Regions from separate parts of the Streptomyces sp. NPDC059866 genome, predicted to be linked through region 2. Evidence: riboswitches for the same ligand, from Rfam matches in the RefSeq annotation. Region 2 holds a riboswitch; the other holds the start of a gene.
The links. A riboswitch is a leader RNA that binds a small molecule or an ion and turns the genes downstream of it on or off. The one in region 2 is predicted to bind thiamine pyrophosphate.
Positions count from the first base shown of each region.

Region 1: linked by a shared signal. The riboswitch ahead of thiO (glycine oxidase ThiO) and the one ahead of ACFV7R_RS19210 (thiamine ABC transporter substrate binding subunit) in region 2 are both predicted to bind thiamine pyrophosphate.

Region 1 is NZ_JBHWJT010000001.1:397,151-411,884, reverse strand. Features, by position in the region: gene ACFV7R_RS01915 (anthranilate synthase family protein) at 1-339, opposite strand, end outside; gene ACFV7R_RS01910 (trp operon leader peptide) at 443-499, opposite strand; gene ACFV7R_RS01905 (class II 3-deoxy-7-phosphoheptulonate synthase) at 596-1,948, shown strand; gene ACFV7R_RS01900 (bacterioferritin-associated ferredoxin) at 2,134-2,367, shown strand; gene bfr (bacterioferritin) at 2,383-2,862, opposite strand; gene ACFV7R_RS01890 (sulfite oxidase-like oxidoreductase) at 3,037-3,669, shown strand; gene ACFV7R_RS01885 (deoxyribonuclease IV) at 3,679-4,554, opposite strand; gene pknB (Stk1 family PASTA domain-containing Ser/Thr kinase) at 4,589-6,511, opposite strand; gene ACFV7R_RS01875 (thiazole synthase) at 6,605-7,399, opposite strand; gene thiS (sulfur carrier protein ThiS) at 7,403-7,603, opposite strand; gene thiO (glycine oxidase ThiO) at 7,624-8,790, opposite strand; TPP riboswitch at 8,787-8,899, opposite strand; gene ACFV7R_RS01860 (hypothetical protein) at 8,952-9,305, shown strand; gene ACFV7R_RS01855 (NAD(P)/FAD-dependent oxidoreductase) at 9,334-10,584, shown strand; gene ACFV7R_RS01850 (Rv2175c family DNA-binding protein) at 10,692-11,057, shown strand; gene thiE (thiamine phosphate synthase) at 11,158-11,814, shown strand; gene metF (methylenetetrahydrofolate reductase [NAD(P)H]) at 11,922-12,845, shown strand; gene ACFV7R_RS01835 (hypothetical protein) at 12,902-13,837, shown strand; gene ACFV7R_RS01830 (phytoene desaturase family protein) at 13,848-14,734, opposite strand, start outside.
Region 2 is NZ_JBHWJT010000011.1:205,196-219,929, reverse strand. Features, by position in the region: gene ACFV7R_RS19245 (hypothetical protein) at 1-298, shown strand, start outside; gene ACFV7R_RS19240 (VOC family protein) at 396-803, shown strand; gene ACFV7R_RS19235 (LOG family protein) at 830-1,957, shown strand; gene ACFV7R_RS19230 (LAETG motif-containing sortase-dependent surface protein) at 2,121-2,813, shown strand; gene ACFV7R_RS19225 (maleylpyruvate isomerase family mycothiol-dependent enzyme) at 2,874-3,671, opposite strand; gene ACFV7R_RS19220 (ABC transporter ATP-binding protein) at 3,697-4,716, opposite strand; gene ACFV7R_RS19215 (ABC transporter permease) at 4,716-6,389, opposite strand; gene ACFV7R_RS19210 (thiamine ABC transporter substrate binding subunit) at 6,365-7,447, opposite strand; TPP riboswitch at 7,527-7,632, opposite strand; gene rlmN (23S rRNA (adenine(2503)-C(2))-methyltransferase RlmN) at 7,654-8,760, opposite strand; gene ACFV7R_RS19200 (phosphatidate cytidylyltransferase) at 9,092-10,216, opposite strand; gene frr (ribosome recycling factor) at 10,216-10,773, opposite strand; gene pyrH (UMP kinase) at 10,952-11,710, opposite strand; gene tsf (translation elongation factor Ts) at 11,900-12,736, opposite strand; gene rpsB (30S ribosomal protein S2) at 12,893-13,780, opposite strand; gene ACFV7R_RS19175 (murein hydrolase activator EnvC family protein) at 14,053-14,652, shown strand.

The DNA.
Region 1 (14,734 bases), on a different contig from region 2:
GATCTCCGCGTACTCCTCGTCGCCGACGTCGAACCCGCCGCCCTCGACCCGCACCTCGTGCGCGGGGAGCCGGGTCAGGGCCTCGGCGAGCGGGATCTCGTACGTCTCCTCCGGCGTCAGCGCCACCAGCGGCGTGCCGTCGTCGCGGACGTCGAAGCCACGCTCGCGGATCTGACGGAAGGGCACCAGGGCCAGGCCCTCGTCGGGGAGGTCGGCGAGCCGGTCGTACGTCCTGACCGGGCCGAGCAGCAGCTCCACCACGTCGTGGTCGTGGCCGGGAGCGCGGCGGCGGAGCAGGGCGAAGGGGCGGGGATCGTCGAGCAGTTCGAGCAGGTTCACGGGAGCTCCTTCTCTGAGGGTCTCTGAGAGAGGAGCGGCCCGGTCGGGAAAACACCGAAGGCCGCCCCTCGGGCGGCCTTCGCGAAGTCTTGGGTACGCGCAGTCAGCGGGCCGCCGGAGAAGCGGTCCACCACCAGGTCTGGTGCGAGTGCGCGAACATGAGTCGCACCCTACCCCATGTCCGCAGACCGTAACTGGTGTCTCATTTGCTGGGCACCGGGCCGGAAGCCGGACATCACCCCGTAATGTTGACGTCGTGACCGTGAACGCTAAGACCAGCGCGAGCGCTGGCAACACCTGGCGAAACCTGCCCGCGGCGCAGCAGCCCGAGTACCCCGACGCCGAGGCTCTGCGCGCAGTGATCGCGGACCTCGAGTCGTATCCGCCGCTCGTCTTCGCGGGCGAGTGCGACCAGCTGCGCGCCCGGATGGCGGCCGTCGCCAAGGGAGAGGCGTTCCTCCTCCAGGGCGGCGACTGCGCCGAGGCCTTCGACGCGGTGTCCGCGGACCAGATCCGCAACAAGCTCAAGACCCTGCTCCAGATGGGCGCGGTGCTGACGTACGCCGCGTCCGTGCCCGTCGTGAAGGTGGGCCGGATCGCCGGCCAGTACTCCAAGCCGCGCTCCAAGCCGACCGAGACCCGTGACGGCGTGACGCTGCCGTCCTACCGCGGCGACTCCGTCAACGGCTTCGACTTCACGGAGGCGGCCCGCGTCCCGGACCCCGAGCGGCTGAAGCGGATGTACCACGCGTCCGCCTCCACGCTGAACCTGGTGCGCGCCTTCACCACCGGCGGCTACGCCGACCTGCGCCAGGTGCACGCCTGGAACCAGGACTTCGTGAAGTCGTCCCCGTCCGGGCAGCGCTACGAGCAGCTGGCGCGCGAGATCGACCAGGCGCTGAACTTCATGCACGCCTGCGGGGCCGACCCGGAGGAGTTCAAGACCGTCGAGTTCTACTCCTCGCACGAGGCGCTGCTGCTCGACTACGAGTCCGCGCTGACCAGGGTCGATTCACGTACGGGGCAGCTGTACGACGTCTCCGGGCACATGGTGTGGATCGGTGAGCGCACCCGCCAGCTGGACGGCGCGCACATCGAGTTCGCGTCGAAGATCCGCAACCCGATCGGCGTCAAGCTCGGCCCGACGACGACGGCGGAGGAGGCACTGCAGTACATCGACCGCCTCGACCCCGAGCGGGAGCCCGGCCGGCTGACCTTCATCGTCCGCATGGGCGCCGACAAGGTCCGCGACAAGCTGCCCGAGCTGGTCGAGAAGGTCACCGCGTCCGGCGCGACCGTGGCCTGGGTGACCGACCCGATGCACGGCAACACCTTCGAGGCGGCCTCCGGTCACAAGACCCGCCGCTTCGACGACGTGCTCGACGAGGTCAAGGGCTTCTTCGAGGTCCACAAGGCGCTGGGCACCCACCCGGGCGGCATCCACGTGGAGCTGACCGGCGACGACGTCACCGAGTGCGTGGGCGGCGGCGACGAGATCTTCGTCGACGATCTGCACCAGCGCTACGAGACGGCCTGCGACCCGCGGCTGAACCGCAGCCAGTCGCTGGACCTGGCGTTCCTCGTCGCGGAGATGTACCGGGACCAGTAGCGGCCGACCTGTTGTCGACCTGTTACGGACGGTGTGGTGGGGCGCGGATCACATACGATCCGCGCCCCCTCCCACTTTTACGGCACCCCCGTGACGGGTAAGGTTAGGTTTGCCTCACCGATCAAGCGGGCCCGTGCTCCATCGGTTACGGCACGACCCTTTGATCCCGGCGGGAGGTGGACCGCGTGTTCGTCTGCAGTTGCTTCGGCATCACCGAGCAGCAGGTCAAGCAGCACGCGGAGAACGGCGCCTGCACCCCACGCCAGATAGCGTCGGCCTGCAAGGCGGGCACCGACTGCGGCTCGTGCGTACGCCGGATCCAGGCGCTCCTCGGCAGGGGCGCGTGCCCGCGCCGGGAGCTGGCCGACCAGGGCAAGCCGGTACTGTCCGAGGTCGCAGGCCTGGACGAGGCCGCGTAGCCTTCGGGCGGTCGCTCAGCTGTCCGGCTGCTCGACCAGCTGCGAGATGTACAGCGCCTCACCGAGCTTCTCCACCAGATCCAGCTGGGTGTCGAGATAGTCGATGTGGTGTTCCTCGTCCGCGAGGATCGACTCGAAGATGTTCGCGGACGTGATGTCGCCCTTGTTGCGCATCACCTCGATACCGCGCTTGAGCCGGTCCATCGCCTCCACCTCGACCTGCCGGTCCGCCTCGAACATCTCCTTGACGGTCTGCCCCACCCGTACGTGGAACAGCCGCTGGTAGTTGGGCAGTCCCTCCAGGAACAGGATCCGGTCGGTGAGCATCTCGGCGTGCTTCATCTCGTCGAACGACTCGCTCCGGGTGTACTTCGCGAGCTTGTACCAGCCGAGGTTCTCCTGCATCTTCGCGTGCAGGAAGTACTGGTTGATCGCGGTCAGCTCGCCGGTGAGCTGCTCGTTGAGAAACTCGATGACCTCGGGGTCGCCCTGCATGGCAGCGGCTCCTTCCGCGTGGGGAATGGGAGGTTGCCGCCGCATGATTGCACCGGGTGTCGAAGATCGTCCAGTAAGTGGTGACTTAGTAAGTAAGTACACACTTAGTGCGGGTTGCCCGATTCTGGACCGGCCTGGTCAAGTGCACTGCGCCGGGTCTGTCAGGATGGAGCCATGGGTCATCCGGTGGGGCGCGAATCTGGAGAAGCAGCACAGTGCGAGCTTCCGCCGGGGCAGCGAGTGCAGCGCGGCTGGCCGGTCACGCACTATGGGCCGGTGCCCAAGTTCCGGCCCGAACGCTGGGAGTTCAGGGTCTTCGGCGCCACCGCCGACGGTGAGAAGCACTGCTGGAACCACGACGAGTTCACGGCCCTGCCCTACACCACCGTAGTGGCCGATCTGCACTGCGTCACGAAGTTCAGCATGCTCGGCGCGGAGTGGGGTGGAATCCCCGCGCGGACCATCCTGGAGATCGCCCCACCCGCCCCGAATGTCACCCATGTGATGGTGTGGGCGGAGTACGGCTTCAGCTCCAATCTGCGCCTGTCGGACTTCGCGTCCGAGCGCACGATTTTCGCCACCCACAAGGATGGCGAACTGCTGACCGCGGAGCACGGCTTCCCGCTGCGGCTCATCGTCCCGCACCTGTACGCCTGGAAGGGCCCCAAGTGGGTCCGCGGTGTGGAGTACATGACCGCCGACCGCCGTGGCTTCTGGGAGGAGCGCGGCTACCACAACATCGGCGACCCCTGGAAGGAACAGCGCTACTCCTACCAGGAGGAGCCCGGGGACGGCCCCGAGTTGTGACATTCGGCGTCAGCCGTCGTCCCTGAGCCCCTTCAGCCGGGCCACGTCCGCCGCGTGCCCTTCCTTGCCGCCGGGTGTCTCGATGATCAGCGGTACGCCCTCGGTGGCGGGGTGGGTCATCAGCGCCCGGAACGGGTCCTCGCCGATGTGTCCGGCGCCGATGTTCTCGTGCCGGTCCTTGTGTGCGCCCACCACGTCCTTGGAGTCGTTGGCATGGATCAGTTTCAGCCGGCCCTCGCCGACCGTGTCCACCAGCAGGTCCAGCGTCTGGTGCATGCCGTTCGGGCCGGTCAGGTCGTGTCCGGCGGCGAAGACATGGCAGGTGTCGAGACAGACCCCCAGCTTCGGATGGGCGTCCAGGGCCTCGAAGTACGGCCCGAAGTCCCAGGTGCGCGAACACAGCGAGGCACCCTGTCCCGCCGTGGACTCCAGCAGCAGGTACGGATCGTCGTCATGGGTGAGCTCGTCCAGCAGCGGCAGCAGGTACTCCCGTACCTGCTTCAGGGCCACCGAGCGGTCCCGGCCACCGGTCGCGCTCCCGGTGTGCACGACCACACCCCGTGCGCCGATCTCCCGTCCACGCCGCAGTGAGTGCCGCAGCGACTCCACCGACCTCTCCACGGTGGCCTCGGTGTGCGAGCCGAAGTTGATCAGGTACGGCGCATGCACATAGGCCGGTATCGACTCCGTCGCGCACACCTCCCGGAACGCCTCGTCCTGCGCCGGGTTCCCGACGGGCGTGGCCCAGCCGCGCGGGTTGGCGACGAAGACCTGCACGGTCTCGGCCTTGAGGTCGTGGGCGTACGTCAGGCCTACGGAGTGCAGACCGCCGGCGACGGGGACGTGACCGCCGACGGGATTGCGGGAGGGGTGTTGACTCTTCACGCGTTCAGGGTGTCATGTCCCCGCGTGTGCCCCGTCAGCCGATCTCGATGGTGATCGTCGACCCCTTGGGAGCCGTGTCGCCGCCCTCCACCGACTGGCCCTTCACCTCGTCGCCGAACAGCCCGAGCAGACCGCGGTCCTCGTCGACCTGGAAGCCGGCGTCCTCCAGCTGCTGCCTGGCCTCGTCGACGCTGTCACCGACCACGTCCGGAACCTCGACCATCTCCGGGCCCTTGGACAGCGTCAGCGTCACCGTGTCGCCCTCGGCGGCCCGGCCGTCGGCCTGCGGCGACTGCCGGGCGACCTGGCCCGCGTCGTACTCCGAGTTGACCCGCTGGGACGCGATACGCACCTTGAGGCCGGCCTCCTGGAGCTCGCTCCGGGCGTCGTCCAGGTCGCGGCCGGTGACGTCCGGGACGTCCACCGGGCTGCCCTTGCTGACGGTGAGCGCGATCGCCGTGCCCGCGCGGGTCTGAGTGCCCGTCTGCGGGTCCGAGCCGATCACGAACCCCTTGGTGACGTCGTCGCTGAACTCCCGGGTCACCATGCCCGGCTCCAGCCCGCTGTCCTCCAGCAGGTCGCGTGCCTTGTCCAGCCGGTACCCCGCCAGATCGGGCACCTTCACCGTCTCCGGGCCGTCGGAGATGGTGAGTGCGACGGAGTCGTTGTGCCGGATCCGGACGCCCGGCGCCGGGTCGGTGCTGATGACCGTGCCGCGCTTCACGGTGTCGCTGTAGGCGTGCTCGATCTGCCCGGCCTCGAGCCCGGCGTCCGCGAGCCGGTCCTTGGCCTCGGCCTCGGTCTTCGCCAGCAGCGGCGGGACCTTGGTGAACTGGCCGGAATTGATGTACCAGACGCCCGTGCCGACGCCGAGCACCAGCAGGACGGCGGCGATGATCGTGAACAGCGTGCGCCGGGGCGGGGCCGAGCGCCGCGGAGCCGGAGCCGGCGGGGCCTGCAGCCGGCTGGTCCGGTTGAGCGGGGGCGCCTCGTCCTCGTTGACGGGCAGCTGCCGCAGCGCGGTCAGTGCGCGCGGGATCACGCTCGTACGGTCGTCGGCGTTGTCGTGTTCCGCGGTGAGCGCCTGCGGCGGCATCGCGTCGAGCTGGTCCGCGCCGAGTGCGCCGCGCGCCTCGCGGACCCGGGCGAGCAGCGCCACCGCGTCGTGCGGGCGGACGTCCGGGGTGCGCGATGTCGCCGAGGCGACCAGCTCGTCCAGCTCGTACGCCAGGCCCGGCACGGCGGCCGAGGGCGGCGGGACGTCCTCGTGGATGTGCTTGTACAGCACCTGGGCGGGGGAGTCCCCGGAGTGCGGCTTGGTGCCGGTCAGCATCTCGTACAGCACGACACCGCACGCGTACACGTCGACACGGGGGTCGGCGCTGCCCTGCTCGATCTGCTCCGGTGCGAGGTAGGACACCGTGCCGAGGACGGAGCCGGTGGTGCTGGTGACCGTGTCCACCGCCCGGACCAGCCCGAAGTCGGCGACCTTGACCCGGCCGTCGTCCCCTATCAGGACGTTCTCCGGCTTCATGTCGCGGTGCACGAACCCGGCGCGGTGCGCGGCGCCGAGCGCGGCGAGGACCGGCTCCAGGATGTCCAGCGCGGCCCGCGGCTGCAGCGCCCCGCGCTCGCGCAGCACATCACGCAGGGTGCAGCCGGAGACGTACTCCATGGCCAGGTAGACGTACGACCCGTCGGCGCCCTGGTCGAACACCTGGACGACGTTGGGGTGGGCGAGCCGGGCGACCGACTTGGCCTCGCGGATGAACCGCTCGACGAACGTGCCGTCCGTCGCGAGCGTCGGATGCATCACCTTGAGCGCGAGGACGCGGTCCAGGCGGGTGTCCACGGCCCGGTAGACCGTGGCCATCCCGCCGACCGCGATCCTCGCGTCGACGCGATAACGGCCGTCGAGCAACTGCCCGACGAGAGGGTCCTGAAGGGTCGTGTCCACGCAGGCGAGTGTACGAGCCGCCACCGACACGCCGCCCCCGTTCAGCCCTGTTGCGGGCCCACTTGAAGCGCACCTGTGACGCAACCCACGAACCTAGAACGCGGGCCGCTCAGGATCCAGCGCAGCGATCCCCTCCACAGGAGAGGACGCCTCCGCGAAGTGCCGTCGTGGAATCCGCCCCGCCCGGAACGCCAGCCGCCCCGCCTCCACGGCATGCCGCATGGCGTCCGCCATCAGCACCGGCTCCTGCGCCCGCGTCACGGCCGAGGCGAGCATCACACCCGCGCACCCCAGCTCCATCGCGAACGCCGCGTCCGACGCCGTACCGGCCCCCGCATCCAGAATCACCGGCACACGCGCGTGCTCCACGATCAACTGGAAGTTGTGCGGATTGCGAATCCCGAGCCCCGACCCGATCGGCGATCCCAGCGGCATGATCGCGGCACAGCCCACGTCCTGAAGCTTCCGCGCCAGCACGGGATCGTCGTTCGTGTACGGCAGCACCATGAACCCGTCGTCCACCAGCGTCTCCGCCGCCTCCAGCAGCTCGATCGGATCCGGCAGCAGCGTCCGCTCGTCGGCGATGACCTCCAGCTTGACCAGCTCCGTCCCGAGCGCCTCCCGCGCCAGCCGGGCCGTGAGCACGGCCTCACCCGCGGTGAAACACCCCGCGGTGTTCGGCAGCACCCGAATCCCCAGCCGGTCCAGCACCGACAGCACGGACCCGTGCACATCGGGATTCACCCGCCGCATGGCCACCGTGGTCAGCTCCGTTCCGGAAGCCACCAGCGCCCGCTCCAGCACGTCGAGGCTGGGCGCACCCCCGGTGCCCATGATCAGCCGGGACGTGAAGGTCGTACCACCCAGGACAAAGGGATCGTCGGCCATGGGTCAGCCTCCTTGGACGGCGGTGAGGACTTCGACACGGTCCCCCTCGGAGAGGGGTGTGGTCGGCCACTGCGCGCGCGGGACGACGGTTTCGTTGAGGGCGGCGGCCACTCCGGAGGGGGCTGCCGTGAGGGTCTTCACCAGGACGTCGAGAGCCGTGCCGGGCTCGACCTCGCGCGGCTCGCCGTTGACGGAGATGGTCATGCCGGCTGCTCCATGGATGTTCATGCGGGCTGCTCCGTGAGTACTGCGCTGAAGCGTTTCGGGGTGAAGGGGCGGGCCACGTCCGGGAGTTCGCCGGTGGTGAGCAGATGCGCCATGACGTCGCCGGTGACGGGAGTCAGCAGGACGCCGTTGCGGTAGTGCCCGGTGGCCAGCAGCAGTCCGTCCAGCCCGGTCGGTCCGAGCAGGGGCGCGTTGTCGGGCGAGCCGGGGCGCAGTCCGGCCCGCGTCTCGGTCAGCGGCAGCTCGGTGAGGCCGGGCACCAGCTCGTGCGCGTCCCGCAGCAGCTGGTACACGCCCCCGGCCGTGACCGTCGTGTCCCAGCCGAGCTCCTCACTGGTCGCCCCGACGACCAGCTCGCCGCTCTCGCGCGGCACCAGATAGACATGGCTGCCGCGGACGACCGCGCGCACGGTCCGGCTCAGGAACGGCGCGTACCGCTGCGGCACGGTCAGCCGCAGCACCTGCCCCTTCACGGGCCGTACCGGAGGCAGGACGGCGTTCGGGACACCCGCGAGCCGCCCGCTGAGGCTCCCCGCGGCCAGGACCACCTGCCCGGCGGCCAGCTCGGTGCCCGCGCGTGTGACGACCCCCGCGGCCCGGTCCCGTACGACCACGAGCCTTTCCGCCCACTCCCGGTGGAAGACCACGCCCGCCCGCTCGCACGCGGCCACCAGCGCCCCCGTGAGCCGCCGCGGGTCGATCTGGTGGTCGCCGTCGACCCGCAGCCCGCCCCGCACACCGGGTGCGAGCATCGGCTCCAGGCGCCGGCAGTCCCGCCCGGACAGCCACTCGGAGTCCAGGCCCGACTGCCGTTGCAGGGCGTGCAGTTCCCGCAGATGGGCGCGGTCGTCGGCGTCCAGGGCGACGGCGAGCGTGCCGCACCGGCGGTAGCCGAGGTCGTGGCCGGTGAGGTCGGTGAGCTCGGCCGCGAAGTCCGGATAGCGGCGGGCCGAGGCCAGGTTCAGGCCGAGCAGGGTCTGCTCGCCGTAGTGCAGTTCCGTGACGGCGGCCAGCATGCCCGCCGCCACCTGGGCGGCCCCGCCGCCGGGTTCGGGGTCCACGACGGCGGTCGCGAAGCCGCGTTGCGCGGCCCGCCAGGCCGTGACCAGACCGATGATTCCGCCCCCGATGACGAGGACGTCTGACGTACGTGTGGATGACGACACGGGCGCTGCGCCCCTCCCTTCGCCGGCATGACCCGGATCAGGTTCGTACGGTCGGAGGCCGCCAGCCTCCCTCTCAGCCCGGTGCGTCCGGGCTCCCGCGAGTGCTCTACGTTGGCCACCCTAGCCTCTGCATCCACGCCTCTGTAAGGGAGCCTGTTGTCATGCCCAGCTCGCTCGACGGCCTCGTCCTCGCCCCCGTAGCCGACCAGGCACCGGGTCAGGTCGGTACCCGCACCCGGTTCACGTACCACGAGCAGGACGGGGAGATCTGGGCCGAGTACGCGGGCGGCGACGTCGTGCGCGGGTACCTGGTGGGGACCCGGGAGGGCGACCTGCTCGACTTCCGGTACGTGCAGCTCAAGCAGGACGGGACGACGTCCTCGGGGCACTGCGAGTCCAGGGTCGTCGAGCTGCCCGACGGGCGGGTGCGGCTGGAGGAGACCTGGGAGTGGGAGTCGCAGCAGGGCAACGGGACGAGCGTTGTGGAGCAGGTCACCGAACCCACCGCTGACTGACAGAAAGTCAGTTGACTATGGTGATCAGGTGAGCGAGCAGACGCAGGAGACGGGGCTGTCGCAGCCGCGGCGCGTGGTCGTGGTCGGTGCGGGCATGGCCGGTGTGCAGACCGCGGTCGCCCTGCGGGAACAGGGCTTCACCGGCACGGTGACGCTGATCGGCGCCGAGCCCCACCAGCCGTACGACCGTCCGCCGCTGTCCAAGGCCGTCCTGCTCGGCACGGCGGAGGGCTCCGCCTTCGACGTCGACTTCGAGGCGCTCGACATCGAGCTGCACCTCGGGCGCGAGGTCCTCGGCGTCCGCCCCGACGAGCACGAGCTCGACACGGCCGCCGGGCCGGTGCCGTACGACGTCCTGGTCCTCGCGACCGGTGCCGAACCGATCACGCTGCCGGGCGCGGAGGGCGTCCCCGGCGTGCATCTGCTGCGCACCCTGGACGACGCCGAGCGGCTGCGGCCCGTGCTCGCCCGCCGGCACGACATCGTCGTCGTCGGCGCGGGCTGGATCGGCGCGGAGTTCGCCACGGCCGCGCGCGAGGCGGGCTGCGCCGTGACGGTCGTGGAGGCCGCGGACCGCCCGCTCGCCGGGGCGCTGCCCGCCGAGGTCGCCGCGCCGATGGCGGACTGGTACGCGGACAGCGGTGCCGTACTGCGCACGCACGCGCGCGTGGCGCGGGTCGAGCCCGGCGCGGTCGTGCTCGACGACGGTTCGCGGCTGCCCGCCGGGGCGGTCGTGGTCGGTATCGGCGCCCGGCCCGCCACCGCCTGGCTCACCGGCGCCGGCATCGAGCTCGGCGCATACGGCGAGGTCGTGGCCGACCAGCACCTGCGCACCTCCGCGCCGGACGTCTACGCGGTGGGCGACTGCGCCTCCTTCCCTTCGGGAAGATATGGCGAGCGCCTTCTGGTCCACCACTGGGACAACGCCCTGCAGGGCCCTCGTACGGTGGCCGCGAACATCATCGGCGAGGCGACCGGCGAGGCCCCGGTGGTCTACGACCCGGTGCCGTACTTCTGGTCCGAGCAGTTCGGCCGCTTCGTCCAGTACGCCGGCCACCACACGTCCGCCGACCGCACCGTATGGCGCGGCGACCCGTCCGGCCCCGCCTGGACCGTCTGCTGGCTGCGCGAGAACCGGCTCGTCGCCCTGCTGGCGGTGGGCCGCCCGAGGGATCTGGCCCAGGGGCGACGGCTGATCGAGGCCGGCGCACCGATGAACCCGGAACTGCTGGCGGACCCGGCGCGGCCGCTGAAATCGGCGGTGGCGCAGCCGTCGTAGGCACCGCCCGGACGGCCCCTTGCTCCCGGTCCGTCCCAGTGGTCCGTCGCCCCAGGTCGGACCGGTCCGGCTTCCGACTGTCAGTGGGGGATGGCAGGCTGGTTTCCGTGACCGAGATTGACACAAAGATCGACGCTCTCGTCCCCGCCTGGCTCACCCTTCCCGACATCGCCGAAAAGCTCGGTGTCGAGGTGACGCGCGTGCGGCAGCTGGTCAAGGACGGCCAGCTCATCGCCGTACGCCGCGGCGAGAACCGCGCGCTGCACGTCCCCGCCGCCTTCATCGACGGGGACAAGGTCGTCAAGGGCCTCTCCGGAACCCTGACGCTCCTGCGGGACGACGGCTTCACGGTCGAAGAGATGCTGGAGTGGCTGTTCACCCCCGATCCGACCCTGCCCGGCACCCCCGCACAGGCGCTGAGCGAGAATCGCGGCACGGAGGTGAAGCGCCGCGCCCAGGCGCTCGCCGTCTGATCCGAAAACCGTCCGGCGTACGGGCCGCGGCGCGCGCAGGCCACGGCCGCTGTCCAGCACGCTCACCCGCAGCCCGTACGCCACCCACAACGGGGGACACATGACCGCCACCGCCGCCACCGCCCGCGCCAGGCTCGCCGACGCCCGGGTGTACCTGTGCACGGACGCGCGCAAGCGCCAAGGTGATCTGCCGGAGTTCCTGGACGCGGTCCTGGCGGGCGGGGTCGACATCGTGCAGCTGCGCGACAAGGGCATGGAGGCGGCCGAGGAGCTGGAGCACCTGAAGATGTTCGCCGAGGCCTGCGCCCGGCACGGCAGGCTCCTCGCGGTCAACGACCGCGCGGATGTCGCGCACGCCGCCGGCTCGGACGTACTCCACCTCGGCCAGGGCGATCTCCCCGTCCCCGCCGCCCGGGCGATCCTCGGCGACGGCATCCTCATAGGCCGTTCCACGCACGCGGAGTCCGAGGCCGCCGCGGCCGCCGTCCAGGACGGTGTGGACTACTTCTGCACCGGCCCCTGCTGGCCGACCCCCACCAAGCCCGGCCGCCACGCCCCCGGCCTCGACCTGGTGCGGTACACGGCGGGGCTCGGCACCGACCGCCCCTGGTTCGCCATCGGCGGCATCGACCTCGGCAACCTCGACCAGGTGCTCGACGCGGGCGCCCGCCGGGTCGTGGTCGTCCGGGCCATCACGGAGGCGGACGACCCTGGTGCGGCCGCGGCGGAGTTCGCCAAGCGGCTGCGACAGGCGTGACACGCACGTTTGTCCAAGGTGTCCAAGGGATGGACAACAAGCCGACAAATCGGGCAAATTTGCGGCATCCGGTTGGGGGACCGCCGCCCCCTGGCTAACCTGCCCGTATGGCCCTCGGAACCGCATCCACCAGGACTGATCGCGCACGTACCGTGCGCGACATGCTCGCCACCGGCAAGACGACGTACTCGTTCGAGTTCTACGCGCCGAAGACCGCCAAGGGCGAGCGCAGCCTGTGGAACGCCCTCCGCAGGGTCGAGGCGGTGGCCCCCGACTTCGTCTCCGTGACGTACGGCGCCGGCGGCTCGACGCGCGCGAGCACGGTCAAGGAGACCGAGCAGATCGTCGCCGACACCACCCTCACCCCGGTCGCCCACCTCACCGCGGTCGACCACTCCATCACCGAACTGCGCAACGTCATCGGCCAGTTCGCCGACGCCGGCATCCGCAACATGCTCGCCCTGCGCGGCGACCCGCCCGGCGACCCGATGGGCGAGTGGGTGCCGCATCCCACGGGCCTCACCTACGCCGCCGAACTCGTCCGGCTCATCAAGGAGTCGGGCGACTTCTGCGTCGGTGTCGCGGCCTTCCCGGAGATGCACCCGCGCTCCAGCGACTGGGACACGGACGTCACGCACTTCGTCGACAAGTGCCGCGCCGGCGCCGACTACGCGATCACCCAGATGTTCTTCCAGCCGGAGTCCTATCTCCGGCTGCGCGACCGGGTCGCCGCGGCCGGCTGTGAGACCCCGGTCATCCCGGAGGTCATGCCCGTGACCAGCGTCCGGATGCTGGAACGACTGCCGCAGCTCAGTAATGCTCACCTTCCGTCCACCTTGAAAGAGCGAATCCTCACAGCAAAAGACAATCCGGCCGCTGTACGCTCCATGGGGATCGAGTTCGCCACGGAGTTCTGCGCGCGGCTGCTGGCCGAGGGAGTGCCCGGACTGCACTTCATCACGCTCAACAACTCCACGGCGACGCTGGAAATCTACGAGAATCTGGGCCTGCACCACCCACCGCGGGCCTAGACCGGTCGCACGCTCATACGACACACTGCGTAGCGGCCACTGGGAGAGGGGCGTACATGGGCTGGACGGTCCTCTACATCGCGTTCGGCATCGTCGCGCTGTGGCTGCTCGGCGAGGTCCTGCTGCAGTACAAGGCACGGCTTCGCTGGCGGCTGCTGGCGTTCGCCGGCTTCCTCGGTGTCGTCGTCGGTGTACTGATCCCGTCCGTCGTCGTGATCGGACTGGGCGCCGCCGCCTTCGCGGTCGGGCAGACGTACGTCACGCTGTCGTTCCGCCGCGGTTTCGCCGCCGGCTGGGCGGTCGCCGGGCGTTCGGGCCTGGGCGGCAGCAAGCGCCGCCGCGGCGAGCCGGAGCACCAGGACCCGACCCTCGAGGTCTCCGATCTGGAAGCGGGCGACTACGGCGACGACAGCGCCCAGTACGGTCACCGCAACGCCTCCCAGGGCCAGGACGACTACGACCGTGACGACGTGTTCACGCCCGCCCGTTCGGAGCCCACGGCTGCCGAGGCCACCGCCGTGTACGAACCGCAGCCGATGCCCGACGACACCGGCTCGTACGGCATATACGGCGACACCGCGTACGCAGCCGCGGGGCAGACCCAGGACCAGTACGCAACGGCCGCCCAGAGTGCCGATCAGAACTACGCCTACGACGGTTACTCCTACGGCCAGCAGCAGTACGGCTACGACACCACCGGCCAGCAGCAGTACGCCGCGTACTCCGACCCGTACGCCGGCACCCAGGCCTACGGCGGCGCCGCGTACGACACCGGCTACGACCAGCAGCAGTACGGTCAGCAGGCCTACGGCCAGGACCAGTACGCCACCGGCAGCTACGGCGGCCAGACCCCGCCCGGCGGCGTGTGGGTACCGCAGCAGCGCAGCACCGACGACGCCTACGGCGGGGAACTCCCGCCCGAGCAGCCCTACCCGTACCAGGGCGACGGTCAGGCGCAGGGGAACGAGTACGACGAGCGGTACCGCTTCTGAACGCCGCCTTTCACTGAGATCCCCGGAAGCCCGGCCCCTCCACGATCAGCCCCGCCACCAGGGCGCCCGACATGCCGGCATGGGGGAGACCGCCGCCCGGGTGAGACCAGCCGCCGACGGTGAACAGGCCGGGCAGCCCGGTCGTGTTCGACGGGTGCAGCAGCCGGCCCTCGGCCGCCGCCAGCGCCGGTGCCGGCACCGCCCCGCCCTCCGCGCCGGTCACCTCCGCGATGTCGGCCGGAGTGCGCACCTCGCGCCACAGGAGGCGGTCCCGCAGGTCGGGTATGACGCGTCCGGCCATGGTGATCATGGCCTCGGCGTGCTGGTCGAAGACCTCTGCATCCGCCCAGCTCCACTCGCCCGGCATGGAGGGGACGGTGGCGGTCAGCGTGACCGCCTCGTGCGCGGGGTCCGGGACCAGCTGGGGATCGTCGGGCCGCAGCACCGTGACCGTGGGACGGGCGGCCATCCCCGCGGGCGTGCCGAACACGGACCCCAGCTCGAGCTCGCGGTCCTCCGCGTGCACCACCGTCCGATGAACCGTCCCCTCCGGACGCCCGCCGCGCAGCGCCAGCAGCACCGTCAGACGGCTCGGCAGCCCGCGCTGCCCCGGGACCTCGCCCGCCCCCCGTATCGCCGTACCGGGCACGACACGGCTCAGCACCTCCGGTGCGACACCGGCGACCACGAAGTCCGCCTGAGCCACCGTCCCGTCGGCGAGCTCCACCCCCGCGGCCCGGCCGTCCTTCTCCAGCACCGTCGTCACCTCGGCGCCGAAGACGAACTCGACCCGCCGGGCCAGGCAGCGCTCGTACACCGCGCGTGCGAGTTCCCGGATGCCACCGCGCACGTACCAGGTGCCGAAGGCGTGATCCAGGTACGGCAGCACGGCGGCGG
Region 2 (14,734 bases):
GGCCGGGTCCGCCGCGTACGCCGTGGCCACCCTGCAGGACCCGGACGGCCCGGCCTTCGGCCCGCTGACGACCCTCGGCGTCCTCCTCGTCGCGGGCTGCACACTCGCCACCCTGCTCACCGCCGCCGTCGAGGCCAAGCACGCCCGCGCCGACACCACCGCCGCCCTGCTGCGCCTCGGCGCCCCGGCCACGATGCTGCGCGGCGCCGCCGCCCTCCGCGCCGGCGCCCTCCTCACGGTGTTCGGCCCGCTGGCCGTGTTCGTCGCCGAGCTCGCGGCCCGGCCACTGGCCCGCTGAAGCTCGTACGGAAAAAATTCTCCGACCGCCGATGAGTTTCCGACGGCCCTCGGGTCTACCCCACCGAACGGCACAAGCCCGATGGGAGAGACCACACATGTACCAGCAGATGATCTTCGTGAACCTGCCCGTGAACGACCTCGACGCCTCGAAGAAGTTCTTCACGGAGCTCGGCTACACGCTCAACCCGCAGTTCAGCGACGAGAACGCGGCATCCGTCGTGATCAGCGACACGATCGTCGCGATGCTGCTCACCAAGCCGTTCTACGCGACGTTCACGAAGAAGGAGATCGCGGACGCCACGAGGACCAGCGAGGTGCTGATCTGTCTGAGCGCCGAGAGCCGCGAGAAGGTCGACGAGCTGGTCGAGAAGGCGGTGGCGGCGGGCGGCACGGCGTCGGAACAGGTCCAGGACCACGGCTTCATGTACGGCCGCGCCTTCGACGACCTGGACGGCCACACCTGGGAGGTCATGTGGATGGACCCGGCGGCCGTCGAGGGCTGAGCCGCAGGCATGCCTAGCATGGGCGGGTGCCGACACCACCCGCCCACGCGCCCCACACCGCTTCCCACGACCGCGAGATAGAGTCCCTCGCCGAGTTCGACGAGGTCGTCGCCGAGCAGGGGACCCTCGCCCACTTCCGCGTCCAGGCCGTCGACCTGACGGACCGTATGGACGCACTGCTGTCCGTCGACACCAAGGGCGCCGTCTTCCTCGGCTGTCCGATGGACGAGTCGGCGGCTACCCGGGTGCGCGCCGCCGGCGCCCTGGTCTTCCCGCCCGCCCCGGACCTCCCCTTCGACCCGTACCGCGGCTTCGTCTACACCCCCGACGAACTGTTCGACTCGCTCGACCAGGGCTACGAGGCCACGCCGGACGCCCTGTCGTACGCCTGGCTCCAGGAGACGAAGGCGGACGGCGACGTCTTCGCGTCCATGCTGCGCGCGGTCCACGACGACGCCGTCTCCGACGCGCTGGACGAACTCCTCGTCGGCGCCCGCGTGGTGGGCGTCATGGGCGGTCACGCGATGGCTCGCGGCACGGAGGACTACGCGGGCGCGGCCCGCCTCGGACGGGAGCTGGCCCGCGCGGGCTTCACCGTCGCGACCGGCGGCGGCCCCGGCGCGATGGAGGCGGCGAACCTCGGCGCGTACGCCGCTCCGTACGGCGACGAGATGCTCACGGACGCCCTCCGACTCCTCGCCAAAGCACCGAAGTTCACCCCGTCGATCACCGACTGGGCATGCGCCGCCTTCGAGGTGCGCGGCCGCTGGCCGGACGGCGGCCCCTCCGTCGGCATCCCCACCTGGTTCTACGGCCACGAGCCGCCGAACCCGTTCGCCGCGCACATCGCCAAGTACTTCGCCAACGCGACCCGCGAGGACGGCCTGCTGGCCCGCTGCACTGCGGGCGTGGTCTTCCTGCCGGGCGCCGCCGGCACCGTGCAGGAGATATTCGACAACGCCACCCCCAACTACTACGAGTCCCGCGGCGAACCCACCCCCATGGTCCTGGTGAACCGCGCTCACTGGACGGAGAAACTGCCGACCTGGCCGCTGCTCCGGGCGCTCGCGCGGGAGCGTTCGATGGAGGACCGGATCGCCCTGGTCGACGGGATCGAGGAGGCTCCGGCGGCGTTGAAACGTCTCGGCGGTTAATAAGCGGGCAAAGCCAACCGTCATGAGGTGCAGACGGATTGACACTCCTTATGGAGCGCTTATAAACCTGTGAGTCTCCTGGGGGTGGTGAGCATCGACAAACGCTGTCGCCTCATCTCCCCCTCAAACCCCCCGCATTACGCGCATCCCATGAAGGACAAACGTGTCCATAACTCGCCGTAACGCGCGCCGTTCCGTGCGCATCCTCGGAGTCGTCTCCGCCTCTGCCGCGCTCGCGCTCGGCGCCGCGGGCAACGCGCTCGCCTGCCACATCAGTGAGTTCTCGGCCGCGGCCGAGTGCGACGGCACCAAGGGCGTCATCACGGTCACCGACAAGGACCCGGCCGGCACCCCGGCGACCGTCTCCGTCTACCTCGAGAACAACGGGGCCGACGAGCGGCTCGTCGGCAAGCAGGTGGTCAAGGGCTCCCGCGAAGGTGTCACGATCACCTTCGCCGAGGACTGGAAGCCGGGCGCGACGTACCGCATCCACGTCAAGGCCGGCAACCAGGTCGACGAGGACATCAAGCCGAACCTGGTCACCCCGGCCACCGCCTGCACGACCGAGGAGAGCCCGAGCCCCACCCCGACCGCGTCCGAGACGCCGTCGGAGTCGGCGCCGGCCGAGTCCGACACCCCGACCCCGTCGGCCTCGGAAGACGGCAGCAGCGCGCCCGCGGACACCGCGAGCAACGCTCCGTCGCCCGCGGCCGGTGCCGGTGACTCCAACCTCGCCGAGACCGGCGCCGGCTCCAACACCGGTCTGATCGCCGGCATCGCGGCCGCCCTGGTCGCCGTCGGCGGCGGTGCGGTGTTCTTCGGCATGCGCCGCCGCGGGGCGAGCAGCGACCGCTGATCCTCCGTCCGGCCCGACCGGCTGTGGCCCGTCCCGTTCCCGGGGCGGGCCGCACGTGTCTCAGCCGAACGTCGCCCGCTCCAGCCAGAACTCCAGCAACTCCCGCTCCCCCAGCACCTCCACCTCGGGGCTGTCCAGCGGCAGCCGACGGTAGAAGGCGAGCAGTACGGAGGTGAGCGGGCCGCGCAGCGCGACCGTCGCCTTCTCGTGTCCGCGCCGCCAGGCGAGCCCGTCCTCGGTGAGCTCGATCAACCACTCGGCGTTCAGCCGAGGCTCGGTGTCCGTGGCGTGCAGATGGATGCTCCGGCCCGGGCCACGCAACTCCCGTGCCGAGTCGTGCGGAGCCGTCCGCTGGACGAACTCGACGATCTGCAGCCACTCGTCGATCGCGTCCACGGCCACGTCGGGCGCGACGTCGTACGGCAGTTTCGCGGCGAGTGTGGCGTCGGCACGGTGGACGGTGACCTCGTGGGTCATCCGACGGGCCCAGAAGCCGGCGTCGAGGATCCCGGCCCAGCCCCACACCTCGGCGTCCGGCCCGGCCTCCCGCAGGGTGCCGACGAGCATGTCGCCGCTCTCGGCCAGCCAGGCGTCCAGCGCGGCCACGTCCCCCTCGGTCTTCGGCCCTTCGCCACCCGGTACCTGATCCTCCGGGACATCCTCCGCGGACCGGGTGCGCACCAGCAGCTCCACCCAGCGCAGGGAGCGGCCCACATGCCGTACGAGCTGCTCCAGGGACCAGTCGGGGCAGGTCGGCACGGTGGCGGACAGATCGGCTCCGAGGGTCACCACGGACCTCAGCAACCGCATCTGGTGGGCGATTTCGTCGCAGTACCGGTCGTGTGCGAGGTGCGTCATGGGCGGCACCCTACGGTGCGGTCGATCACGGGAGCACGACGATTTCGGCCACGTCGAACTCGACCCCGACCGCGTCCCCCACCTCCGGCGCCTCCCGCAGCGCACACGCCGCCTCAAGCCGCGGAGCGCCCTCGGGCTGCAGATGTACGGCGACATGGGTGCCCTTGAACGTGCGCGCGGCCACCGTGCAGCGCAGCCCGGCGTCGGCCGGCACGAGGCGCACACCGGCGGGCCGTACGAGGACCGTGCCCGCCCCCTGCGCCGCCCCCTCGGGCACCGGCAGCTTGCCCCACGGTGTGTCCGCGACCTGTCCGCTCACCGTCGCCGCGACCACGTTGTCGAAGCCCAGGAAGCGGGCCACGAACTCGTCCGCCGGCCGCTGCCACACCTCGAGCGGCGTACCGGACTGCGCGATCCGCCCGTCCCGCATCACCACCACCCGGTCGGCGAGCGCGAAGGCCTCGCCCTGGTCGTGCGTCACCGCGAGCACGGTCGTCCCCAACCGGCCGAACAGTTCCCGCAGTTCGACCACCAACCGTTCCCGCAGCGACCGGTCCAGCTGGCCGAGCGGCTCGTCCAGCATGAGCAGCCGTGGCCGCGGCGCCAGCGCCCGGGCCAACGCAACCCGCTGCTGCTCACCCCCGGACAGCGCGGCGACGGCCCGACGCGCGGCACCCGGCAGCCCGACGAGTTCCAGCAACTCCCGTACGTGCTCGTCCTGTTGCCGCTTCGACGCCCCGTGCATCCGCAGCCCGAACGCCACGTTGCCGCCCACGTCCCGTTGCGGGAACAGCTGATGGTCCTGGAACATCAGCCCCACGCCCCGCTTGTGAGCGGGCACGCCCGCCTGGTTCCGTCCGTCGAGCACCACCCGTCCGGCGTCCAGCGGCTGCAGCCCGGCGACCGCTCGCAGCAGCGTCGACTTGCCACTGCCACTCGGCCCGAGCACGCACACGACCTCGTGCTCGGTGACGCCCAGGTCGACGCGGTCGAGCGCGGCCCGCCCGCGGAACCGTACGGTCGCGCCCTCGAGGCTCAGCAGCATCAGAACTCCCCCGTCCGGTCGGTCCGCAACCGCTCCAGTACCAGCAGCGCCACCGCGCACACCACCATGAGAATCGTCGAAAGGGCCATCGCCTGCCCGTAGTTGAGCTCGCCGGGCCGCCCCAGCAGCCGTGCCACCGCGACCGGCAGCGTGGGGTTGTCCGGCCGCGCGATGAAGACCGTGGCGCCGAACTCCCCGAGCGACACCGCGAAGGCGAACCCGGCCGCGACCAGCAGCGCCCGCCGCACCATCGGCAGATCGACCTCGCGCCATGCCCGCCACGGCGACGCCCCGAGCACCGCCGCCGCCTCCCGCAGCCGCGCGTCCACGGCCCGCAGCACGGGCAGCATGGTCCGTACGACGAAGGGGACCCCGACCAGCGCCTGCGCGAGCGGCACCAGGATCCATGAACTGCGCAGATCCAGCGGCGGTTCGTCGAGGGCGATGAGGAACCCGAAGCCCACGGTCACGGCGGACACGCCCAGCGGCAGCATCAGCAGCGCGTCGAACCCGCGCACGAACCGCCCGGCATCCCTCCGGGTCAGCGCCCCGGCCGCCAGGCCGCCGATCAGCACGGCGATGGCGGTGGCGACGACGGCGTAGGTGAGCGAATTGCCGATCGCATCGATCGGCGGGACGAGGAAGGTCCCGCCGTCCTCGCTGGTCAGCGCCCGGTAGTAGGCGAAGTCGGGCGCGTCCAGCGAGCGCTGCACCAGCACGGCCAGCGGCAGCAGAAGCAGCCCGGCGACGGAGGCGAGGACACCGGCAAGGAGCGCCCACTGGCCCGCCCCCTGCGGCCTGCGCGCGGTCACGGACGCGTCCACGAGGCGCAGGGCGGTCTCCCGTCGCCGTACGGTCCAGGCGTGCACGGCGAGGATGGCGCCCACCGCCAGGAACTGGATGATCGTGAGGACGGCGGCCGTCGACAGATCGAAGATCTCCGAGGTCTGCCGGTAGATCTCCACTTCCAGGGTCGAGAAGGTCGGCCCGCCCAGGATCTGCACCACACCGAAGGAGGTGAAGGTGAACAGGAAGACCATCAGCGCGGCGGCGGCCACGGCGGGCGCGAGCGCGGGCAGGGTCACGGTGCGCCAGGCGGAGAGCCGCGAGGCACCGAGCATCCGGGCGGCCTCCTCCTGCCGGGGGTCCAGTTGCGCCCAGAGCCCGCCGACCGTCCGTACGACGACGGCGTAGTTGAAGAAGACATGCGCCAGCAGGATCGCCCACACGGTGGTGTCCAGCCGTACGCCCCACAGCTCGTCGAGCAGTCCGCCACGCCCGACCAGCGCGAGGAACGCCGACCCGACGACCACCGTGGGCAGCACGAACGGCACGGTCACCACGGCCCGCAGGAGGTGCTTGCCGGGGAAGTCGAAGCGGGCGAAGACATACGCACCGGGCAGCGCGACCAGCAGCGTCAGCGCGGTCGAGGCGAGCGCCTGCCAGGTGGTGAACCACAGCACATGGCGGATGTCCGACTGTGTGAGGACGTCCGCGATCCTGCCGAGCTGCCAGCCCCCGTCGGCCTTCAGCCCGCGGGCGACGATCGCTGCCACGGGGTAGGCGAAGAAGACGGCGAAGAACGCGACGGGCAGTGCGATGAGCCCGAGGCGTGCCGCGCCGCCCTTCGTGACGCGCTTCCTCGGGGCTACTTCAGTACGAGCGAGGTCCACGACTTGACCCACTGGTCGCGGTTGGCGGCGATCTCGGCCGGGTCCATGGTCTGCGGATCCTCGGCCTGCGGCCCGTACTTCACGAACTCCTCCGGCACCTGGGCGGCCTCCCGCACGGGGTAGACGAACATGTTGAGCGGCATGTCGTCCTGGAACTCCTTGGTGAGCAGGAAGTCGAGCAGCGCCTTGCCGCCCTCGGTGTTCCGCGCGTTGCTCAGCAGCCCCGCGTACTCGATCTGCCGGAAGCAGGTACCGGTCGCGACCCCGGTCGGCGCGGTCTTCGGCTTCGGGTCGGCGAAGACGACCTCGGCGGGCGGGGAGGAGGCGTACGACACGACGAGCGGCCGGTCGCCGCCGGCCTTCCGGCCGCTCGAGGAACCCGAGAACTCCTCGTAGTACGCCTGCTCCCAGCCGTCGACGACCTTCACACCGTTGGCCTTGAGCTTCTTCCAGTAGTCCGGCCACCCTCCGTCGCCGTACTTCGCGGCGGTACCGAGCAGGAAGCCGAGGCCGGGCGAGGAGGTGGCGGCGTTCTCGGTGACCAGGAGGTTCTTGTACGCGGGCTTGGTCAGGTCGTCGAAGGACTGCGGCGGGTCCAGCTTGTGTTCGGTGAAGTAGGCCTTGTCGTAGTTGACGCAGATGTCTCCGGTGTCGACGGGCGTGACCCGGTGCTTGTCCTGGTCGACCCGGTACTCGGGCAGGACGAGGTCGGCGTCCTTGGCCTCGTACGGCTGGAAGAGGCCGTTGTCGAGGGCGCGGGACAGCAGTGTGTTGTCGACGCCGAAGAAGACGTCGCCCTGCGGGTTGTCCTTGGTCAGGATCGCCTTGTTGACGGCCTGTCCGGCGTCGCCGTCCTTGAGGACCTTCACCGTGTAGCCGGACTGCTTCTCGAAGTCCGCCAGCACGCCCTTGGACACGGCCCACGAGTCGTGGCTGACGAGGGTGACCGTCTTGGAGTCCCCGGAGCCCCCGCTGCCGGACTCGGAGGACCCGCACGCGGACAGCGTGACGAGGCCCAGCCCGACGACCACGGCTGTGAACTTCCTGGTGTTGCTCACCGATTTCCTCCTGGCTGACCAGGAAGAGACGCGGCCCTGCCCGGGGACCTTCGGACGGCTCCCGGGCAGGGCGCAACAGCTTGAGTGACGACCGATCTCCCTACCCAGAATGACCTGGGCGAGGTTCAGAGGGTCTGCGGACTGTCCCGCACTCTCAGCGCTGTGGCGCTCCCCTGTCGGAATATGAAGATGTGTACGGCGTCAGACTACCGCTCGGTGGCCGCCAGCTGACCACACGCCCCGTCGATCTCCTGACCTCGGGTGTCCCGGACGGTCACCGGCACGCCGTGCGCGGCGATGGCCTCGACGAACGCCTTCTCGTCCTCCGGCCGTGAGGCCGTCCACTTCGAGCCCGGCGTCGGGTTCAGCGGGATCAGATTCACGTGCACGGGCCTGCCCTTGAGCAGCCGGCCGAGCCGGTCACCGCGCCAGGCCTGGTCGTTGATGTCCCGGATGAGCGCGTACTCGATGGACAGCCGTCGCCCCGACTTGGCCGCGTACTCCCACCCGGCGTCGAGGACTTCCCGCACCTTCCACCGCGTGTTGACGGGGACGAGGGTGTCACGCAGCTCGTCGTCGGGGGCGTGCAGCGAGATGGCCAGTCGGCACTTGAAGCCCTCGTCGGCGAAGCGGTGGATCGCCGGCACCAGTCCGACGGTCGACACGGTGATCCCGCGCTGCGACAGCCCGAGCCCGTCCGGCTCGGGGTCGGTGAGGGCGCGGATCGCGCCGACGACGCGCTTGTAGTTGGCGAGGGGCTCGCCCATGCCCATGAAGACGATGTTCGACAGCCGCGCGGGACCGCCGGGAATCTCGCCGTCCCGCAGCGCCCGCATCCCGTCCACGATCTGGTGCACGATCTCGGCGGTGGACAGATTCCGGTCCAGCCCCGCCTGCCCGGTCGCACAGAACGGGCAGTTCATCCCGCAGCCGGCCTGCGAGCTGATGCACATGGTCACCCGGTCCGGGTACCGCATCAGCACCGACTCGACGAGCGTCCCGTCGAACAGCCGCCACAGCGTCTTGCGGGTGGTGTCGGCATCGGTCGACAGATGCCGTACGACCGTCATCAGCTCGGGCAGCAACGCTTCCCGCAGCTTCCCGCGGGACCCGGCCGGGATGTCGGTCCACTGCTCCGGGTCGTGCGCGTACCGCGCGAAGTAGTGCTGCGAGAGCTGCTTGGCACGAAACGGCTTCTCGCCGATCTCGGTCACGGCTTCCCTGCGCTCGGCAGGCGTGAGATCGGCAAGGTGCCGCGGCGGCTTCTTGGCTCCGCGCGGGGCGACGAAAGTGAGTTCTCCGGGCTTAGGCATGGCTGTACCAGTGTCGCAGATCGACTGGGGAAGCGATTTCCCCGGCGTAGAGCGGCCTACAGGCTGTCGAGGAACCGCGCGATCGCCGCAACAGCGCGGTACCTGCGACGGTGTGCCTTACTGCAGTATCGCCGTCTGCGCCACCACCGGCGCGGCTGCGGGACCGGCGTACCGCACCAACGGCACGGCCGCGTCCGGGGCTCGGCTCTGCCGCTCATGCCGGCAAACGGTATCGACACCACGCAACCCTCCCCGCGCCGGCGACCACCCGAGGTACGGAAACGGCCCGCCACCCACGAGGGCAGCGGGCCTCCGCATGAGGGGACGGCGGTCAGCCGGACCCCACGAACAGCACCAGCAACAGCCACACCACCGGAGCCGTCGGCAACAGCGAGTCCAGTCGGTCCATGATGCCGCCGTGGCCCGGCAGCAGCGTGCCCATGTCCTTGATGCCGAGGTCCCGCTTGATCATCGACTCGCCGAGGTCGCCCAGCGTGGCACTCGCCGCGACCGCGAGGCCGAGCAGCAGACCCTGCCACCACATGCCGTCGTCGATCAGGAACTGCATGCACAACGCACCCGCCACCATGGCGAAGCTGACCGCGCCGAGCAGCCCCTCACGGGTCTTGCCGGGGCTGATGCGCGGGGCGAGCTTGTGCCGGCCGAAGCGCCAGCCGACGGCGTACGCACCCGTGTCGCTGACGACCGTCAGCAGCAGGAACATGAAGACCCGGCGCGGACCGTCCTCGGCCGTCAGCATCATCGCGACGAACGTCGCGAGGAACGGCACGTAGAAGGCCGCGAAGACCCCCGCCGTGACGTCCTTGAGATAACCCTCCGGCGGTTCCGTCATCCGCCAGACCAGCACCGCGAGCGCGGTGAGCGCCATCGCCACCCAGGCGCCCTCGGCCCCACGCACATACCCGGCGACGACCATCGCCGCGCCACCCACCGCGAGCGGCACGATCGGCGCCTTGATGCCCTTGCGCTCGTCGAGCCGTTTGGTCAGCTCCCACAGGCCCACCACGACGGCGACCGCGACGACCCCGACGAACACCGCCTTGACGATGAACAGAGACGCGACGATCACCGCGCCGAGTCCGACTCCGACCCCTATCGCGGCGCCCAGGTCGCGGCCCGCGCTCTTCTTCTGCGGTGCGGGCGCCGGCTGTGGGGCGTCGTGCATGGGCTCCGGATTCTGCGGCATCGCCGGATGGGGCTGCGCCGTCGGGCTCTCGTCTCGGAACAAGGGGCCACCCAGCCGAGCGGCCCCCCGGTCGTCGTCCTGGTCTCCGCCGTGGGCGGACACGTCGGGCACGATGGGCATGGGGCGAGTCTGCTGCGCGTTGTGCGCATCGTACGTGGGACCCGCCGGGGCGGCCCCCGGGACCGGTCCCCCGTCGGACGGCGCCCAGTACCCGGCGTGCGACGGCGCTCCCCAGGAAGAGTCGTTCATCAGACCTCGAGCAGCTCAGCTTCCTTGTGCTTGAGGAGCTCGTCCACCTGAGCGACGTACTTGTGCGTGGTGTCGTCGAGCTCCTTCTCCGCACGGCGGCCCTCGTCCTCGCCGATCTCGCCGTCCTTGATCAGCTTGTCGATGGCGTCCTTGGCCTTGCGGCGGACGGAGCGGATGGACACCTTGGCGTCCTCGCCCTTGCCCTTGGCGACCTTGATGTACTCGCGGCGGCGCTCCTCGGTGAGCTCGGGGAACACCACCCGGATGATGTTGCCGTCGTTGCTCGGGTTGACGCCGAGGTCGGAGTCGCGGATCGCCTGCTCGATATTGCGCAGCGCGCTCTTGTCGAACGGGGTCACGACCGCCATGCGCGGCTCCGGCACGGAGAACGAAGCCAGCTGGTTGATCGGCGTCGGCGCGCCGTAGTAGTCGGCCACGATCTTGTTGAACATCGCCGGGTGCGCACGGCCGGTGCGGATCGCGGCGAAGTCCTCCTTGGCGACCACGACGGCCTTCTCCATCTTCTCCTCGGCCTCGAGGAGGGTCTCTTCGATCACCACTTGCTCCTGCGTGTCTTGAGTAGGCCCGGCTGCGGTTCCTCGTCGGGGCCGGCGGCCGGCTGCGTCGCGTCTTCTTCCTGCACGGTTCCCGACCGGCAGGTCATTGTCCATCCCCTGGCCAGGGTCCGTTCCCTCCGTCCCTCGGACAGGTGTCCTCCCGCGACGGAGGCACCGGTCAGTCCCGGCCGGCTTGGTCACCCACCAGCGTGCCGATCTTCTCACCCTTGACGGCGCGGGCGATATTGCCCTCCTTCAGAAGCTCGAAGACCACGATCGGAAGCTTGTTGTCGCGGCACAGCGTGATGGCAGTGGCGTCGGCGACCTTCAGGTCCCGCGTGATGACCTCGCCGTAGCCGAGGGAGTCGAACTTGACGGCGTCCGGGTTGGCCTTCGGGTCGGAGTCGTAGACGCCGTCCACACCGTTCTTGCCCATCAGCAGGGCCTCGGCGTCGATCTCCAGGGCACGCTGGGCGGCGGTGGTGTCGGTGGAGAAGTACGGCATGCCCATACCGGCGCCGAAGATGACCACACGGCCCTTCTCCAGATGCCGTACGGCACGCAGCGGGATGTACGGCTCGGCGACCTGCCCCATGGTGATGGCGGTCTGCACCCGGCACTGGATGCCCTCCTTCTCCAGGAAGTCCTGGAGGGCGAGGCAGTTCATCACGGTGCCGAGCATGCCCATGTAGTCGGAGCGGGCCCGGTCCATGCCGCGCTGCTGGAGTTCGGCGCCGCGGAAGAAGTTGCCGCCGCCGATGACGACCGCGATCTGCGCGCCGTCGCGCACGACGGCTGCGATCTCGCGGGCGATGGCGTGCACCACGTCCGGGTCGACGCCCAGGCCCCCGCCGCCTGAGAAGGCCTCTCCGGACAGCTTCAGCAGAAACCGGCCGCGTACTTTGCCGTCGTCGCTCTTCTCGACGCTGGTGGTCATGGGGATCTCCTCGTGGTGCACATACGAAGAAGGCCATTGCCGGTGGTGGGTTTGCATCCCATACGCGGCAATGGCCTCCTCGTCAGATCTGCTGTCGTCCGCCACACGCGCGGGCGGGGCGGCCTGCGCGAGCGACACGGACGACTGCACCCGACCCTATCGGGATCGGGTACCCGTCGCTGTACGGACTCAGATGCCGACCTTGATGCGCGTGAAGCGCTTCAGGGTGACACCGGCCTCGTCCAGGACCTTCTGGACCGACTTCTTGTTGTCGAGCGCGTACGGCTGACCGAGCAGCGTGGCGTCCTTGAAGAAGCCGTTCAGGCGCCCCTCGACGATCTTGCCGATCGCGGCCTCGGGCTTGCCCTCGGCGCGGGTGGTCTCCTCGGCGATACGGCGCTCGGTCTCGACGACCTCGGCCGGGACGTCCTCCTTGGAGAGGTACTTCGGCGCGAAGGCGGCGATGTGCTGGGCGATGCCCTTGGCGACCTCGGCGTTCGGCTTGTCGAACTCGACGAGGACACCGATCTGCGGCGGCAGGTCGGGCATCGTGCGGTGCATGTACACGGTCACGAAGCCGTCGGAGAACTGCGCGAAGCGGTCCAGGACGATCTTCTCACCGAGGTTGGCGTTGGCCTCGTCCACGAACGCCTGGACGGTCTTGCCGGGCTCGATCTCGGAGGCGAGCAGGGCCTCCAGGTCGGCCGGGGAGGTCTTGGCGACGTGCTCGGCGATGGCCTGGGCCACGGCCTGGAACTTCTCGCCCTTGGCGACGAAGTCCGTCTCGCACTTCAGCTCGACGAGAACGCCGGAGGAGTTGTCGTCGGCGATGATGGAGACCACGGCGCCGTTCTCGGCGGAGCGGCCCTCGCGCTTGGCGACGCCCTTCTGGCCCTTGATGCGCAGCGCCTCGACGGCCTTCTCGACGTTGCCCTCGGCCTCGTCCAGCGCCTTCTTGCAGTCCATCATGCCGGCGCCGGTGAGCTCACGGAGCTTCTTGACGTCGGCGGCGGTGTAGTTCGCCATGAGTCTGTGAATCTTTCTCGAAGTCTGGAAGATCGAAGATCTGCGGGGTTCTGCGATCCGCATGCATCTGCAGATCTACGACACTCCGCTGACCTACGGGTGAACGGCGGGAGCGGTCTTCATGCACCGCTCCCGCCGTCAACGCTGACGGGACGGTCAGGCCTGCTCGCCCTCGGCGGCCGGAGCCTCAGCGGCCGGCGCCTCGGCAGCCGGCGCCTCCGTGGCGGGAGCCTCGGCAGCAGCCTCCGCGGCCGGAGCCTCCTCGGCCTTCTTCTCACCCTCGAGCAGGTCGCGCTCCCACTCGGCGAGCGGCTCGCCCGCGGCCTTCTCGCCCTTGCCCTCCGTCGCCACGCCGGAACGGGCGATGAGGCCCTCGGCGACGGCGTCGGCGATCACACGGGTGAGCAGGGTGACGGAGCGGATCGCGTCGTCGTTGCCCGGGATCTTGTAGTCGACCTCGTCGGGGTCGCAGTTGGTGTCGAGGATGGCGACGACCGGGATGTTGAGCTTCCGGGCCTCGCCGACCGCGATGTGCTCCTTCTTGGTGTCCACGATCCAGACGGCGCTGGGCACCTTCTGCATCTCGCGGATACCACCGAGGGTCTTCTCCAGCTTGGCCTTCTCACGCGAGAGGACCAGGAGCTCCTTCTTGGTCAGACCCGAAGCGGCGACGTCCTCGAAGTCGATCTGCTCGAGCTCCTTGAGGCGCTGCAGACGCTTGTAGACGGTGGAGAAGTTGGTGAGCATGCCGCCCAGCCAGCGCTGGTTGACGTAGGGCATGCCGACGCGGGTGGCCTGCTCGGCGATGGCCTCCTGCGCCTGCTTCTTCGTGCCGACGAACATGACCGTGCCGCCGTGGGCGACGGTCTCCTTGACGAACTCGTAGGCGCGGTCGATGTACGACAGCGACTGGAGCAGGTCGATGATGTAGATGCCGTTGCGCTCGGTGAAGATGAAGCGCTTCATCTTCGGGTTCCAGCGACGGGTCTGGTGACCGAAGTGGACGCCGCTCTCCAGCAGCTCCCGCATCGTGACGACGGCCATGGCCGTTCTCCTTGTGTTTCTCGGTTGTGCCGCGGATGCCGGACGGCTCCCGCGCCTGACGCCCACATGCGCCTTGCCACAAAGGGACCGAGGGGCGCTGATCCGGACCGTTGCCGGCCCTGGTATCGGGGCGTGCGAAGTCGACCCGGTGGCCCGGGTCGCCATCAGAAGTGTACGGGACCCGGGAGGTCCCGGGTGACGCCGCTGTCCACAACCCGGGAGTAATCCACAGGTTTCGGCCGTGATCGGCGGGGGTCCGGCACGGTTCTCGCATGCGAGCGATGCGATGTGCACGAGGTGTACGAGCGACGTGGGCGATGCTGCTGGGGCTGACGCTGACCGTCCTGGCCACTGCGGCCCGGGCGGACGGCCCGTCACCGACCGCGCCGCCGAGGGCGGACGCGCCGGTACCGGTGATCGGCCGTACGTGGCCGGTGGGGTTACGCCCATCCGTGCTGCGCGGCTGGGACCCCCCTGCCACGCCGTACGGCCGGGGCCACCGGGGCGTGGACCTGGCGGCCCCGCCCGGAACACCGGTACGGGCAGTGGCGGCGGGCCGGGTGTCGTTCGCGGGGCGGGTGGCCGGAAAGGGGGTTGTGTCGGTGGAACTGACCGGTACCGGCGCCCCGCCCTTGCGGACGACCTATGAACCCGTACGCGCGTCGGTCCGCAAGGGGGCCGAGGTACAGGCGGGCGAGGTGCTCGGCACGGTCGAACCGACGGGCTCCCACTGCACGGTCACGTGCATGCACTGGGGCTTGCTGAGGGAGGCCACGTACCTTGACCCGCTGTCGTTGCTACCACCCTGGCTCCTGCACCGTGGACCGTCCCGCCTCCTCCCGGTACTCGGGGTACCGCTACCACCGGCGTAGACGTAGCTGCGGGCAGTCGTGCCGCTGGGGCGGCACGGGTGGGCGCAGCGGCACCCGGCCAACGCCGGCGAGTGCACCGACC